DNA from 3 places in the Agarivorans sp. QJM3NY_25 genome. Region 1 is predicted to be linked to each of the others. Evidence: predicted binding sites of a transcription regulator. Region 1 holds the regulator's gene; each other region holds the start of a gene.
The links. The regulator MetJ, encoded in region 1, represses methionine synthesis genes. The targets are predictions, from matches to a motif close to TAGACGTCTAGACGTCTA.

Region 1 (4,659 bases):
ACACTCCAGCGAGACAAAGCTCGAGTTTATAGTGTTGCTCCAACAAACTTTGTTGCTCGTTAAACAAGCTCAGCCACTGAGCCCCAATGTTGCCTTTGCCAAACACCACCACACCAACCTTACGGCGCTGTTTAAATAAGTTACTATGAAGCTCGATTAATACTGGCTCCAAGGTAATTTTACGTACTACCGCACACAGGCTCATTTTATCGGAGCTGGAATGAATAAACTCTAAAGGTTGCTCGGCTAGTTGCTGAAAGAACAAGTAACATTGTTGAGGATTATCACAAACCCCAGCGCCGACTAAGGCCACTAAACAATAACCTTCGGTACGTTCGACTTGTTGCACCTGATACTGCACCGCCAACTGGTCAATCTTGGTCAATGCCTCCGCAACTAGCTCGCGCGTGTAGGCCATCCGTAGCGAGCCAGTTTCAGTATGTTTATGACGCGTGGTCGGGGCCAGCTGCACACTTGCCAACGCACTTAACAGCGCGCTGGCATTTTGCTGGAAATGTTCAGTAAATGTCAGCTCTAACAACACCACGTCATCCACCGAGGTGACTATTTTTGCGGCGGTTTTTTTGGCTTCTTTCCGATGGATTTGAGTTTGTCCATCATTGGGAGCATAACTACAACGTAAGCTTAAGCGTTGCCGAGAGCGAGCCAGCGGCTCTAGCGTTCGAGCATGAAGTACCGAGGTACCAATCCTTGATAATTCAGCGGCTTCATTTAAAGCTAAATGATCTAACAAATGAGCATCTTTCACTAAGCGCGGGTCGGCACTGTAAATTCCCGCAACATCACTCCAAATCGTGGTCGAGACAGCATCGGCTAAAGCCGCCAATTCGGTTGCAGAGTAATCACTGCCATTACGCCCAAGCGTCACCGTGCGTTGTTCGCTATCACTGCAAATAAAACCTGTCACCACAATTCGGCAAGCGGGTTTATCCGCTAAACACGCCGCCAACAAGGGGGTGCTGCGCGCAACATCTACCTGCGGTTGGGCCGCTAATTCGGCTTTGAAAAACTGTCGTGAATCCATCCATTCCGCAGCACAGTCTTGTTCACTTAAAAGAGCAGCCAATAATCTTGCTGACCAACGCTCACCATAAGAGAGTAGTTCGTTAATGATAAAGGCATTAATCTCCGCCTCTAGCAAATGAGCAATTTGTCGATGCTCTGCGACAAGCTCTCGCTCGATCACTTGCGCCCTCGATTCACTCAATAAATCTTTAACTAGCTGCGCCTGAAACTGAATCAAAGCAGCTAAGGCTTCCGCAGCGGCATTATCGGCTTGTTTCGCCAAATCAATGATATTCAACAAACGATTGGTGGTTTTACCCGCAGCCGATACCACAATGAGATCTTGCGCTTGTGAATGCTGCGCAACAATACCCGCCACTCGTTTGAAACAGCTAGCGTCAGCGAGGCTACTGCCACCAAATTTATGGACATGTCTATTAACTACCGACATGAAGTTCTCCTGTACAACTTTTAGCCAACCGAAAGATTGGCAAATGCCTGCTGTAAATCATTCACTAAATCTTCAGCTTCTTCTAAACCAACCGATACCCGTAACAATTGCGCCGATATTCCCGCTTCAGCCAATGCCTCAGACGACATTGCCGCGTGGGTCATAGTTGCAGGATGAGCGATTAAACTCTCTACCCCGCCCAAAGACTCAGCCAAAGAAAACAACTGTAAGCCTTTCAAAAATTTCACCATTTGAGTTTCATCTAACGCAACTTCAAAGCTTAACATAGCACCAAAGCCAGATTGTTGTTGTTGGGCTAACGCATGACCGGGGTGCTCTGCTAAGCCGGGATAATAAATCGCAGACACCAAAGGCTGCTGCTGCAGGCATTGAACAATAGTTTGAGCATTGTGTTGGTGAACATTCATCCGTGCTTTCAGAGTTCTTAAGCCCCGCAGAGTTAAATAGGAATCAAAGGCTGAGCCTGTTAAACCTAGACAATTCGCCCACCAGCTCAAGCTTTCTGCCAATAACTCAGTTTTTGCCACAACCATACCCGCCACCACATCAGAGTGACCATTAATATACTTAGTCGCCGAATGCACCACAATATCGGCCCCCAGTAAAATTGGATTCTGTAATACAGGCGACAAAAACGTATTATCCACAACTACCAAAGCCCCCACAGCATGCGCTTGTTGAGCTATTTTTTGAATATCCACAATCCGCAATAACGGGTTGCTGGGAGTTTCTAACCAAATTAACTTTGGTTGCTTGGCGAGGGCGGTTTGCAAGCTCTCGCTATCATTTTGATCGATAAACTCGACTTCAAAGGCCTGCTTCTTCGCCAAACTGTCAAACAGGCGATAACTTCCGCCATAACAATCGTGCGGTGCGATCAACAAATCGCCAGGCGCTAACAAAGCGGTCACTAAATGAACGGCCGACATGCCGGTATTGGTGATCACCGCCCCTGCACCATGCTCTAGGTTGGCAATCGCATCGGCTAATATTTGACGGGTTGGATTACCAGAGCGACTGTAGTCAAACTGCCGCTTTTGCTTAAAATCGGCGAAACTATAATTACTCGACAAATAAATTGGCGGAACCACCGCTCCGTGTTGGCTATCACTCTCAATACCACTGCGAACCGCAATGGTGGCGGCGTGAAGATCTTTTAATGACATGTGTTCACTGACTCCCTCTAATTATGCTGCCACTTTACCACTCCCCATAAAGACGTCAACACTTCTAGACGTCTAAATGTCTTTGCTCTTGGATTGCTAAGTGGCTTTTCCCCCGTTACAATAGGGTTTCTTTGGTTTGGTGTGTATTCAAGTATGTCGACAGATTGGAATGGTGAGTGGATCAGCCCTTATGCTGAACACGGAAAAAAAAGCGAACAAGTAAAAAAAATAACGGTATCAATACCTTTAAAAGTATTGAAAATACTGACCGATGAGCGTACCCGTAGACAAATTAACAATCTACGGCACGCCACCAACAGTGAGTTGCTCTGCGAAGCATTTTTACACGCTTACACTGGGCAACCCCTGCCCGATGATGCCGATCTACAAAAAGATAGACCCGACCCGGCCTTAGAAAAAGCCACCGAAGCTGAATTGGATAAAGAAGATTAAGATTTTGCAAAGCCGCTCATTGAGCGGCTTTTTTGTTAAATACTAGACAAACACTTTTGAATAAGCTCACTTATCTTGCAGGAACAACCGCCCACGGCAGAGAGTTAAGCACTTGCTTGTACTTTATATGACTTTTTATTTCGTCTAAGCATACATAAGCCAGCAATACCAAATGCCGCAAGAAATATCGTGGATGGCTCGGGAACAGATGAAACACTAATGTTATCGAAACTTTGACCGAGTCTGTTATTAAACAAGCCAACTTGTCCTTGGCTGTACAAACTGCTAGTTAAGGTAGTGACCAAAGTACCATTCACAAATGCTGAGTAGGTATCTCCGAACACATCGATTTTTAAATGAATATCACTTTTAGATGGGAATAATGCACCAGAATGCTTTAAAACTGGTGAATTGCCACCATTTACGAATTCGTGCCAGTAAACCCCGGTACCTCCACCACCAAGACCTCCTGTGATTAAGGCTATTCCGTTAAAAAGCCCCCCATTGTATGAACTACGAAGAACTACACCGCCATCCCATACATCATTAATATCCAATTCAACAGAAAAATCCCTTAAATCTGTCGGTAACAAGCTAAATGCTTGATTCCCTGATGTAGACTGGTATGCACCACCTTTATCATTCCAGCTACCCTGTTCATTTCCCCATAAAGGAGATGCGGCAGAATCAAAATCATCTGTAAATATGACTGCCGCAATGCTTGACCCAGCAATCGACCAGATTAAAATAACCTTAACTACAAATTGAAAATATATTTTCATTGCAAAAATTCCTTTTAATTGTTTAATTCTAAATTACGACTGTTGACACTGCTATATAACGTCCCAACACAATCCTTCAAAAATTCAATATGGTTTTCTCCCTCTAAATAAAGAAACTATATCTACAGATTCATTCCGCTTAAACATTCTCAAAAAAACATAACCTATTGAATTTAAAGTGCATGTCAATAAAAACATTATAATAAGAAAGGTTATGTGAATTTAAAAACATAGAGGCGACTACTTTTACTCAATCACCTTAGATAGAAAGGGCGTTGTTGCAGGGCAAACAGCTTCGTAATAACCCCTGAGCTACAAGGTCGTCTAGACAATGCAATTCAGTAATCCATTCGACATAACTACCAAGTTGCTTATTATTCACTTGCAACTACGGTTCTTAGCGAAAATGGAATTATGTTTTAAGTATAAGAATGATACTACTCTACACTGCCCCTGATTTTTCTCTCAGGATGCACGAGCACAGAAACAAGCTCTGAAATCTCTTCAACTATTCTCGATTACGGAATATATGGACAGTCAAGAATTACAAAGGAACGCCCTGAAAAACTATTCCAAATAACGCAGTGCTGTCAGGGAAGAGAGGTAAAGTGACCCTACAAGCAACTGATATTCCCGCACAGATCGGTACAACTTTTTACTACTGTTTCGAAATAAAAGTCTAAGAAAGAGAAATTGAACTGACAAAACTATACCTGCCCAAAAATGGTGGATGGCAACGACAAGCATTATAGATCTAGCT
Region 2 (4,659 bases), 1.1 Mb from region 1:
GGTTATTCCTCGGATTCTTACTGCTTTATTTACTTTCAGCCTTTGGTCAAATTGGCCTGTTCTTCCCCACGCTACTTGCCTGGTTCGCCGTCGCAGTGTATTGGCCGCAACTGAATCGCCCGATCCAATTGCAAGCCGCCACGTTATTTGCCTTAGGTCTGGGGTTATTGGCGGTTGCTGCGAGTCAAGGTACTCTGTTAAGCCTAAAGGATGTGTTGTCGGCCAATCTCCCGCTGTTAGCCATGTTTAGTGCGGTGTCTTTTTTAGCGCTCACCAATAAAACCGACAATCAAACACCATTACCCAAAGGAACCGCGAGTATTTTATCTAGCGCGCTTGGCATTAACCTTTTAGGTGCGATCATCAATCTTTCGATCGTGTTTATCGCCGGAGATCGTCTCTCAGAAAAGAGCCCCTTAAGTGATGCGCAGCAAAAAGTGCTCACCCGCAGTTTTTGCGCTGCCGCATGGTGGTCTCCCTTCTTCATCGCAACCGCGGTCTCGATCACTTATGTGCCGGGTCTGCAGTGGAGTGATACCTTGTTACCCGGTCTGGTGATGTCATTGATTGCTCTCGGCTTCACGAGTACAGAAGTATATTTAAAACACCGAGATAACTTCGAAGGCTACCCAATCAAACCGGATAGCTTAATGATCCCGCTCTGCTTAGCGCTATTGGTAATTGGCTTGCACTTTGGTTTACCAGACTTAAGCATTATTTTAATCATCACCTGTCTTGCTCCTTTAGCAGCACTCGCCTTTAATCAAGGTACATCGCGCACTAGCGTTCGTCAGTTCATTAATCACAAACTGCCCAATGTCGGCGGTCAGTTTCTGCTGTTTCTTGCTGCAGGGGTATTTTCGGCAGGCATCAAAGGGATCCTGTTAGCCTATCCAGACACAATCAACCTCGCAAATTTTAGCTTTACAACCCCCGTATTTGCGACAGTATTGGCGCTGATGATTATTGCTGGCATCCTCGGTATTCATCCGGTGATTAGCATTTCGCTGGCCAGTCCCTTATTACTGCCGTTGGAGCCAAGCCCCAGCCAACTGGGTTTTTTGTTCCTAAGCTCTTGGGCCATTTCAACTGGTAGCAGCCCTCTATCGGGAGTGGGCCTCACCATGACCGGCCGTTATCATTGTTCGAGCCGGCGAATTTTGCAAAATAATTGGTACTATGCATTGGTGATGTGGTTACTCAGCGTGGCGATGAGCACCCTATTATAAATACAGTCAGCATTATTTCTCCGAGCGGGATGATAAAGGTCTGATGATTCTCCATGCCCCTCAGCCCATTTAACAACCACCCATACGGAAAGTTTGGTCAAGCTCAAGTAGTCTGCTCGCGCCGCTGGGGACTGCTGTTGGTAGCCGCTAGACTAACAAGCCACCGTCTGAAGCTCGGGCCTAACCCCCAAAGTATGACAAATCGCATAAGAGAGTTCGGAGCGATTGAGGGTATAAAAGTGGAAATCCTTGACCCCTTCACGCGACAAGACTTTCACCATTTCGATAGCCACGCTCGCCCCCACCAGATTACGAGTCATCTGATCATGCTCTAAACCTGCAAACTGTTTATGTAACCACTGTGGCACCTTCACGTTGGCAAAAGAAGCAAACTTCTTCAAAGTATTATAATTAGAGACAGGTAAAATTCCCGGGACAATTTCGCCCTCAATACCTATCGCTGCACAACGGTCACGAAAGCGCAAATAACTTTCAACATCAAAGAAAAATTGCGTAATAGCCCGATTAGCACCCGCATCCATTTTTCGCTTTAAAGCCAACAAGTCTGCCTGCGCACTCTTTGCCTCAGGATGCATTTCAGGATAAGCCGCTACCGAAATATCAAACTCAGCCTCTTCCCTCAATAAACTGACCAAGTCACTCGCATACATCTCGGGTTTGGCCGCTCCGACCGGTAAATCACCACGCAGCGCAACAATATCCCGGATCCCACTTTGCCAATAATCGCGAGCAATTTGCCGTAATTCTTCAGGGGTAGAATCAACACAGGTAAGATGAGGCGCGGCAGCTAAACCAGTTCTGTCTTTAATCGCCTTAATCACCTTATGGGTGCGATCACGAGTCCCTGAATTCGCGCCATAAGTGACCGAGACAAACTTCGGTTTTAGAGTGTGCAAACGCTCGATAGAAGCCCAAAGCGTTTGCTCCATGGTTTCGGTGGTTGGCGGGAAAAACTCAAAAGACACGTTAATATCACGATTAAGTTCGCTTAAGCTTTGATTGAGTGATTCAATTTGTTGTGCGTGATGAAATCCCATTAACCTTCTCCATAAAAGACATTTAGACGTCTATACCGCTAAATATGAAGAAAAGTTTCTATATAGTCAATCAGCTCATGTTATTACTTGCTTTAAATGAAAATAATTCAACATCAGCAAATTAGGCTCAGTGCTCAAGATCCATCCTCGTACTCTTCAAATGCTTGATATTGAATCGCCGTCACCCACCATTCCTTGATGCCTGCAGGAGTATTCACAAATACATCGTCATCCACTTGTTTGCCAATTAAAGCACGCGCCATCGGTGAATCGATGGTGATATAACCCAGCTTTGGATCAATCTCGTCAGTGCCAACAATTCGATAACGTACCTTATCCCCATCCTCATTTTCTAAGGCGACCCAAGCCCCAAAATAGACCTTGCCGTTTTGTTGCGGAGAATGATCAATAATTTGCAGTACATCTAAACGTTTATTTAGGAAACGCAAACGAGAGTCGATACGGCGTAACTCTCGCTTCCCTTCTTTATATTCAGCATTCTCCGAGCGGTCACCCAAGGCGGCGGCCTCAGAGACGGCTTGAGTCACCTCCGGACGTTTTATCTTCCACAAGTATTTCAACTCTTGGTCGAGTTTATGCCAACCGGCACGAGTTATTAAATTACTTTTCATAACATCCAGGCCTCTAAGCGCAGTTTGTCTTTGGTGATTAAATTTATAGCTGTTGGTTATTGATTTAGACTGAAAGCCGATCGAATGCGCGCCCTATAAATCAAGCACCGAACTTGCTAGGTGGTTCGACCTTGCGAGCAGAGCTTATGCCAATTACTAGCCGAGACCAATTTATACTTGAAGCAAAAACAGAACGCCATATGATAGTGGCCATTATCTGCCGCCTTGCGGCTCTCTCAATGTAAGCAAGCATATGTCAACACTAGAACAACAAATTGCCGCCGATATTCAGGCGAAGCCAGCGCAGGTCAGTGCTGCAATTCAATTACTAGACGAAGGCTCCACCGTTCCTTTCATTGCCCGCTACCGAAAAGAAGCCACCGGAGGTTTAGACGATGGTCAACTGCGATTATTGGAACAGCGTTTAACTTACCTGCGCGACTTGCAACAACGACGCAGCAGCATTCTAAAATCGATTCATGAACAAGAAAAATTAACCCCGCAACTCGAACAGCTAATTATGGGAGCCAATACCAAAACTGAGCTCGAAGATCTTTATCTGCCTTACAAGCCAAAGCGCCGAACCAAAGGACAAATTGCCATTGAAGCGGGTTTAGAGCCACTGGCAGAGCAACTATTAGCTCAACCCGATACCGCCCCCGAGCAACTTGCCACGGCCTACTTCAATCCACAAGCAGGCTTCCACGACAGTAAAACCGTCCTCGATGGTGCCAAGTTTATTCTCATGGAACGTTTTGCCGTTCAAGCACCACTGCTTGCATCACTCCGCCAATTATTACAAGCACAAGGCTTAGTGAGTACAACGGTCATTGAAGGACAGCAGCAAACAGGCCAAAAATTCCAAGACTACTTCGATTACCAAGAAGCGCTCAGTAAAGTTCCTTCCCACCGCGCCTTAGCGATTTTACGCGGCCGCAACGAAGGCATCTTGATGCTTAATCTGGTTATAGCTCAGCAAGATCAGCAGCAGAGTCACCCAGCAGAGCAGCTCATCCGAGATTACTTTCAGCTTGCGCCTAAAGGCTACGCCAGTGACACTTGGCTGAATACAGTGGTGCAATGGACTTGGCGAGTCAAGCTTAAGCTCCAGTTAGAAACTGAATTACTCAACCAGCTTCGAGAACGCGCCGAAGAAGAAGCCATTAGTGTCTTTTCCCGTAATCTCAATGATTTATTAATGGCGGCGCCAGCAGGCCCCAAAGCAACCCTCGGTCTCGACCCAGGGTTGCGCACTGGTGTAAAGGTTGCAGTTGTGGATGCCACTGGTAAATTACTCGCTTACGACACCATCTATCCCCATGCGCCACGCAATCAATGGCAGCAATCTTTAAATACTCTCGCCAAGCTAGTCCAACAACATCAAGTTAAATTACTGAGCATCGGCAACGGTACCGCCTCCCGAGAAACCGATAAACTTGCCGCCGATTTGCTCAAGATGCTTCCTAAACAGAATTTGCAAAAAGTCATGGTGAGCGAAGCTGGTGCCTCGGTGTATTCGGCTTCAGAATTGGCTGCTCACGAATTCCCCGACTTAGATGTATCAATCCGTGGAGCGGTGTCCATTGCTCGCCGTCTACAAGATCCATTAGCCGAGCTGGTAAAAATTGAACCAAAGGCCATCGGGGTAGGCCAATACCAACATGACGTGAGCCAAAGTAAACTGTCACACCAGCTCGAAACCGTGGTGGAAGATTGTGTGAATGCGGTCGGAGTCGACAT
Region 3 (4,659 bases), 1.5 Mb from region 1:
GCACTCCGAAGTACAACAGTGTTACTACATGGCGGGCGAAAAAGATTTTATACTGATGATTACCGCGTCCAGTATGCAAAGATATCAAGAAATCACCCGAGAGTTATTTCTGGATGACCAAACCATACTCAAATTCAGCTCAAATGTAGTGATGGAAAATGTAAAACAGAGCCTAGCCTATCCTTTTTAAAGCGAATCGATTTGCAAGCTCAAGAGCAAACTTAAAGTCAATCCCAGCCCTAAGCTCGGCACAATGACTTAGTCATATCACCTCAATCACGGCTTTAATCGCTTATTGAATAACAATCTCGGTTTGAAGTTGATGACTCGAGTGTCCACAAGCCATAAACTGCTAAACTCCAGTTGCGGTCTTCATCGCGATCATGTTGCAAACATTCAAAGAGGTTCGTTTGACGATTACGCTTCCCTATCAGATTCATAAAAATGACGTTTTTGACCTAAAAAAATCCGCCCAAAAAACTCTCAGAGAGATTTATACCGCAGGACCAAACGGAGCTCGGTATTGGCGTGTCACCCCCTATGATACTCAAGATATAGGCGTGGATATGCGCCTCAATTGCCTGCCAGTGCACTTGGCGATTGTTGATCAAGTGAAACAAAGAATCGCTCACTGTAAACAAACACGGATTGTGATTGGCCTGCTCGAACCAGCAGATAAAGACGCCAAAACGCTCAACACACTAAGCAAGCGAATACGTAAGGCCTTGGTAAATAACGATAACGTGAAGAACCTTTATCACACATGGATTGAACTGGACTTTGGGAATAACACCTTCGATGTTTTCGATATTACGGGGCCCTATTGGAAACACATCCCTAATGCGGATCAAGGCTGCTACTTTGATCGGCAAACCGCCAGTCAATTTGGTCTAAAATATACGCCGATATTCAAATCACAAAATAACGTTCTGGCGTTTCACGAACGAATCACTTATTTGCAATCAAGTAATGATGTGGCAGGAAAAAGCCATGCACAGCGTTATCTGAAGCAGTTTTATAGCCATCAACCGCGGGTTGAAACTCCCCCGAGTTATATCGATAGACTCAAAGAATTTTTCCGCTCTTTTATGGAAAGGATGACTTAAGCAAAACCGACTGGCTTGCTTCATCAAACTATCGGCGTGTCGCGGCTCAGCTCAAACCAGAGCGCGACTTTAAGCCCCCCTTAGTATCTAGGGTAACGTTAAGGCACTGCAAAATAGGCCAATGCCATAGGCACTGTGAGTGACGATACTTAACCCCCTCGCCAACCGAGGCGCAGCTGTTTTACTTGCCGCAAACCCAAAACCAAGACAAGGTTGGATGATACAAAAAGGAAATACCAAGGTCACAATCCCGGTGATCAACGCAGGCAGCAGTGTTGGACTTACCAGCCATACCTCTTCGAATAAAAACACATGAGCCATCGCAAAAACAATCCCAATTGCATAATGTAAGGCCCAACCGAGAAGTCTTTCGCCCTTGATCGGCGGTGTAGACACAATCGTTCGATGCAATAGTCGGCCCCTTGGGATGAAACATACCCATCGCGCAAGCAGCGCATAATCCAGCGCTGGGATCCCGAGTATTCTTTTTTGGAACAACGACCAACCATCCATGACCAGCGTCGCTCCAATACCAATCCAAACGGCTTGTAAACAAAGATTTGTAAGCATTAAATATTCCCCTTGTCGCTCTTAATTTGATAGATTCACAAACAGGGTACAACTTGAAGTCAACTTTAAGTCAATAGGAGATATGATGGATATTGCAGAGGAGGCTCGTCGCTCTGGTTTAAAACCTTCAACCTTAAGATATTATGAAAAAATCGGGCTGATCCACTCCCCCAGTCGAAAAGGGCTACGCCGACAATATTTTCCAAGTGTATTGAATAAATTAAATATTATTTCTTTGGGCCGCATGGCTGGGCTATCGCTCATTGAAATTTCAATGATGTTCGATACAAACGATGAATTGTCTATCGATAGAACATTGTTAATCCAAAAAACGACTGAGATTGATGCGCAAATTAAACAGCTACAAGCAATACGCAATAGCCTTTTCCATGTTGCAACTTGCCCACAAACTTCGCATTTAGAATGCCCCTCATTTCAGAAAATGATGAGCGCAGTGAAGCGTGATCTATCTTAGATTTATCGGGCCAAGCGCGGTGTTAGCTGACCGGAACTCGGGGAAATAGGCTTTGTCAGCAACAGCCCAATTGCCTGTGATGGCAAACTAGTAAGCTATTTATATCTATTGTTGCGCCATGAGGCCATACTGAAATGGTTACGCATTCCGTTTACAGAGCTCAATGCATCGCAATTCTCCTAAGCTTGGATCCAAACTAACTGCAGGTTTAAGTGCTTCCCCAAATAGGAAATGATCATGAGTAAAGGACAAGACAGTAAAAAAGGCTCCAAGAAGAAACCGCTGTTAAGCGCCAAAGAAAAGAAAGCAGTCAAAGCAGTCAAAGCAGTCAAAGCAGTCAAAGCAGTCAAAGCAGTCAAAGCAGTCAAAGCAGCCAAAAAATCGCCAAAGAAAGGTCTAGGACTTTAGATTCAAATTGTGACGAGTCATCGATTATTTCGATGACTTTTTGCGTTTCACAAATAACACAAAATAACCAAGTTGAATAAACGACGGCGGCCAATCCCCCCTTGTTGCAAGTAGCCAGCCTTACCGCTTGATGGCGGTACAATCATCCCAAGTTGCCAGCGCGGCAAATAAAAAGCCGCCACAACGCGCCCCCCACTGCAAACAACAACAGAATTTCATAGCGCTTGGTTTAACCACAAAGCGCTCTTATAGCAGCAGGCTATAACTCAGAACAAATTAGATTTGTTAAAATACCCAATTAGACTTCTGGACGGCTAATTAATCATTGACTTCAAGGGCACTTATCCATAGCATCCTTCTACCATTCAGTCACACCTTAGCATGTAATTCTAAGCTCTCTTGTATAGGCCTATGTAAATGATTGAAATCAGCGATGTTAATAAGGTTTTCTATCAAGGAGAGAAAGAGATTGTTGCGCTTAATGCCATCAACCTTTCTATTCCTCAAGGAACCATTTTTGGCGTGATTGGCTCATCCGGTGCAGGTAAAAGTACCTTGATCCGTTGTGTCAATATGCTGGAAGCGCCAACTTCGGGACAAATCATTGTTGATGGGGTCGATCTCACCACTCTTTCACACCCACAACTTTGCCAAGCTAGACGCAATATAGGGATGATTTTTCAGCACTTCAACTTGCTATCTTCACGTACGGTATTCAACAATATCGCGCTGCCCTTAGAGCTAGCAAACACAGATAAAACGCAGATTGATCGTAAAGTAACAGAGCTCTTGGACTTAGTCGGCCTCACCGATAAACGAGACACCTATCCAGCCAATCTTAGTGGCGGTCAGAAGCAACGAGTCGCGATTGCGCGAGCCCTAGCCTCTGATCCGAAAGTACTGTTATGTGATGAAGCCACCAGTGCCCTTGATCCCGCAACCACCCAGTCGATTCTGGAGTTGTTACGAGAGATAAACTTGCAACTTGGCATTACCATTTTACTGATCACTCATGAAATGGATGTAGTGAAGAGTATTTGTCATCAAGTCGCGATCATCGGTGGTGGTGAACTGGTAGAGAAGGGAACCGTTGGTGAAATTTTTGCGCATCCCAAAACCCAACTGGCTCATGACTTTATACGCTCAACTTTAGACCTCTCTATCCCCGAAGATTACCGAATACGGCTAAACACAAAAAGAGTCGTGGGAAGTCACCCCTTAGTGCGCTTAGAGTTTACGGGAGCAACGGTTGACGCACCTCTGATCAGTCAAATTGCTCGCCAATTTAATATCGATGTTAGTATTTTGAGTTCCGATCTTGATTACGCCGGAGGGGTAAAATTTGGCATGATGGTCGCCGAACTACTTGGCAATGAAGCAGACGATAGCGCAGCGATTGAGTTTCTGAAACAACATAAAGTCAAAGTGGAGGTACTTGGTTATGTCCAGTAACGGTTTTTCATTTCAACAAATCGTGGAGTGGCTAAACTTCAATGGTCAGTTACTACTCGGCGCTACGGGCGAAACCCTCTACATGGTGTCGGTCGCGGGCATTGTTGGTTTTGCACTTGGTATTCCCTTAGGTGTTATTTTACATATCACTAAAAAAGGTGGATTAGCTGCAAACAACAAACTAAACCGAATATTAGGTACAATCGTGAATATCGGTCGTTCGGTACCGTTTTTAGTGCTCATGGTCGCAATTATTCCACTCACCAAGCTGCTAGTAGGTACCTTTATTGGCACCACCGCCGCGATTGTGCCGCTAACGATTGGTGCAATCCCATTTGTTGCACGTTTAATCGAAGGCGCACTGCTAGAGGTTCCTTCTGGTTTAGTTGAAGCAGCGCAGTCGATGGGCGCAACGCCAAGGCAAATCATCACCAAAGTTTTACTGCCCGAAGCGCTCCCCACCATTATCAATGCCGTCACCATCACACTAGTAACCTTAGTCAGTTATTCTGCGATGGCAGGCACTGTTGGTGGAGGCGGCTTGGGTGATGTGGCTATTCGCTATGGTTTTCACCGTTATGATGTGGTGATTATGGCCGTGACTGTAGTGATGCTCATCATCTTAGTCCAGATTATTCAGTCGATTGG

Region 2: a site for MetJ is predicted at 2,303-2,320, ahead of metF (methylenetetrahydrofolate reductase). Genes of this name have one in related genera too.
Region 3: a site for MetJ is predicted at 2,859-2,876, ahead of metN (methionine ABC transporter ATP-binding protein MetN). Genes of this name have one in related genera too.

What each region holds. Positions count from the first base shown of each region.
Region 1 covers NZ_CP194041.2:4,402,184-4,406,842, forward strand. Annotated here, with positions in the region: gene metL (bifunctional aspartate kinase/homoserine dehydrogenase II) at 1-1,477, opposite strand, end outside; gene metB (cystathionine gamma-synthase) at 1,498-2,664, opposite strand; gene metJ (met regulon transcriptional regulator MetJ) at 2,818-3,117, shown strand; gene ACRRSW_RS20165 (PEP-CTERM sorting domain-containing protein) at 3,222-3,899, opposite strand.
Region 2 covers NZ_CP194041.2:514,323-518,981, reverse strand. Annotated here, with positions in the region: gene ACRRSW_RS02290 (hypothetical protein) at 1-1,229, shown strand, start outside; gene metF (methylenetetrahydrofolate reductase) at 1,382-2,287, opposite strand; gene greB (transcription elongation factor GreB) at 2,422-2,919, opposite strand; gene ACRRSW_RS02275 (Tex family protein) at 3,173-4,659, shown strand, end outside.
Region 3 covers NZ_CP194041.2:897,723-902,381, reverse strand. Annotated here, with positions in the region: gene ACRRSW_RS04140 (Lrp/AsnC family transcriptional regulator) at 1-190, shown strand, start outside; gene ACRRSW_RS04135 (hypothetical protein) at 384-1,106, shown strand; gene ACRRSW_RS04130 (DUF2938 domain-containing protein) at 1,194-1,676, opposite strand; gene ACRRSW_RS04125 (helix-turn-helix domain-containing protein) at 1,759-2,151, shown strand; gene ACRRSW_RS04120 (hypothetical protein) at 2,389-2,559, shown strand; gene ACRRSW_RS04115 (hypothetical protein) at 2,607-2,741, opposite strand; gene metN (methionine ABC transporter ATP-binding protein MetN) at 2,977-4,011, shown strand; gene ACRRSW_RS04105 (methionine ABC transporter permease) at 4,001-4,659, shown strand, end outside.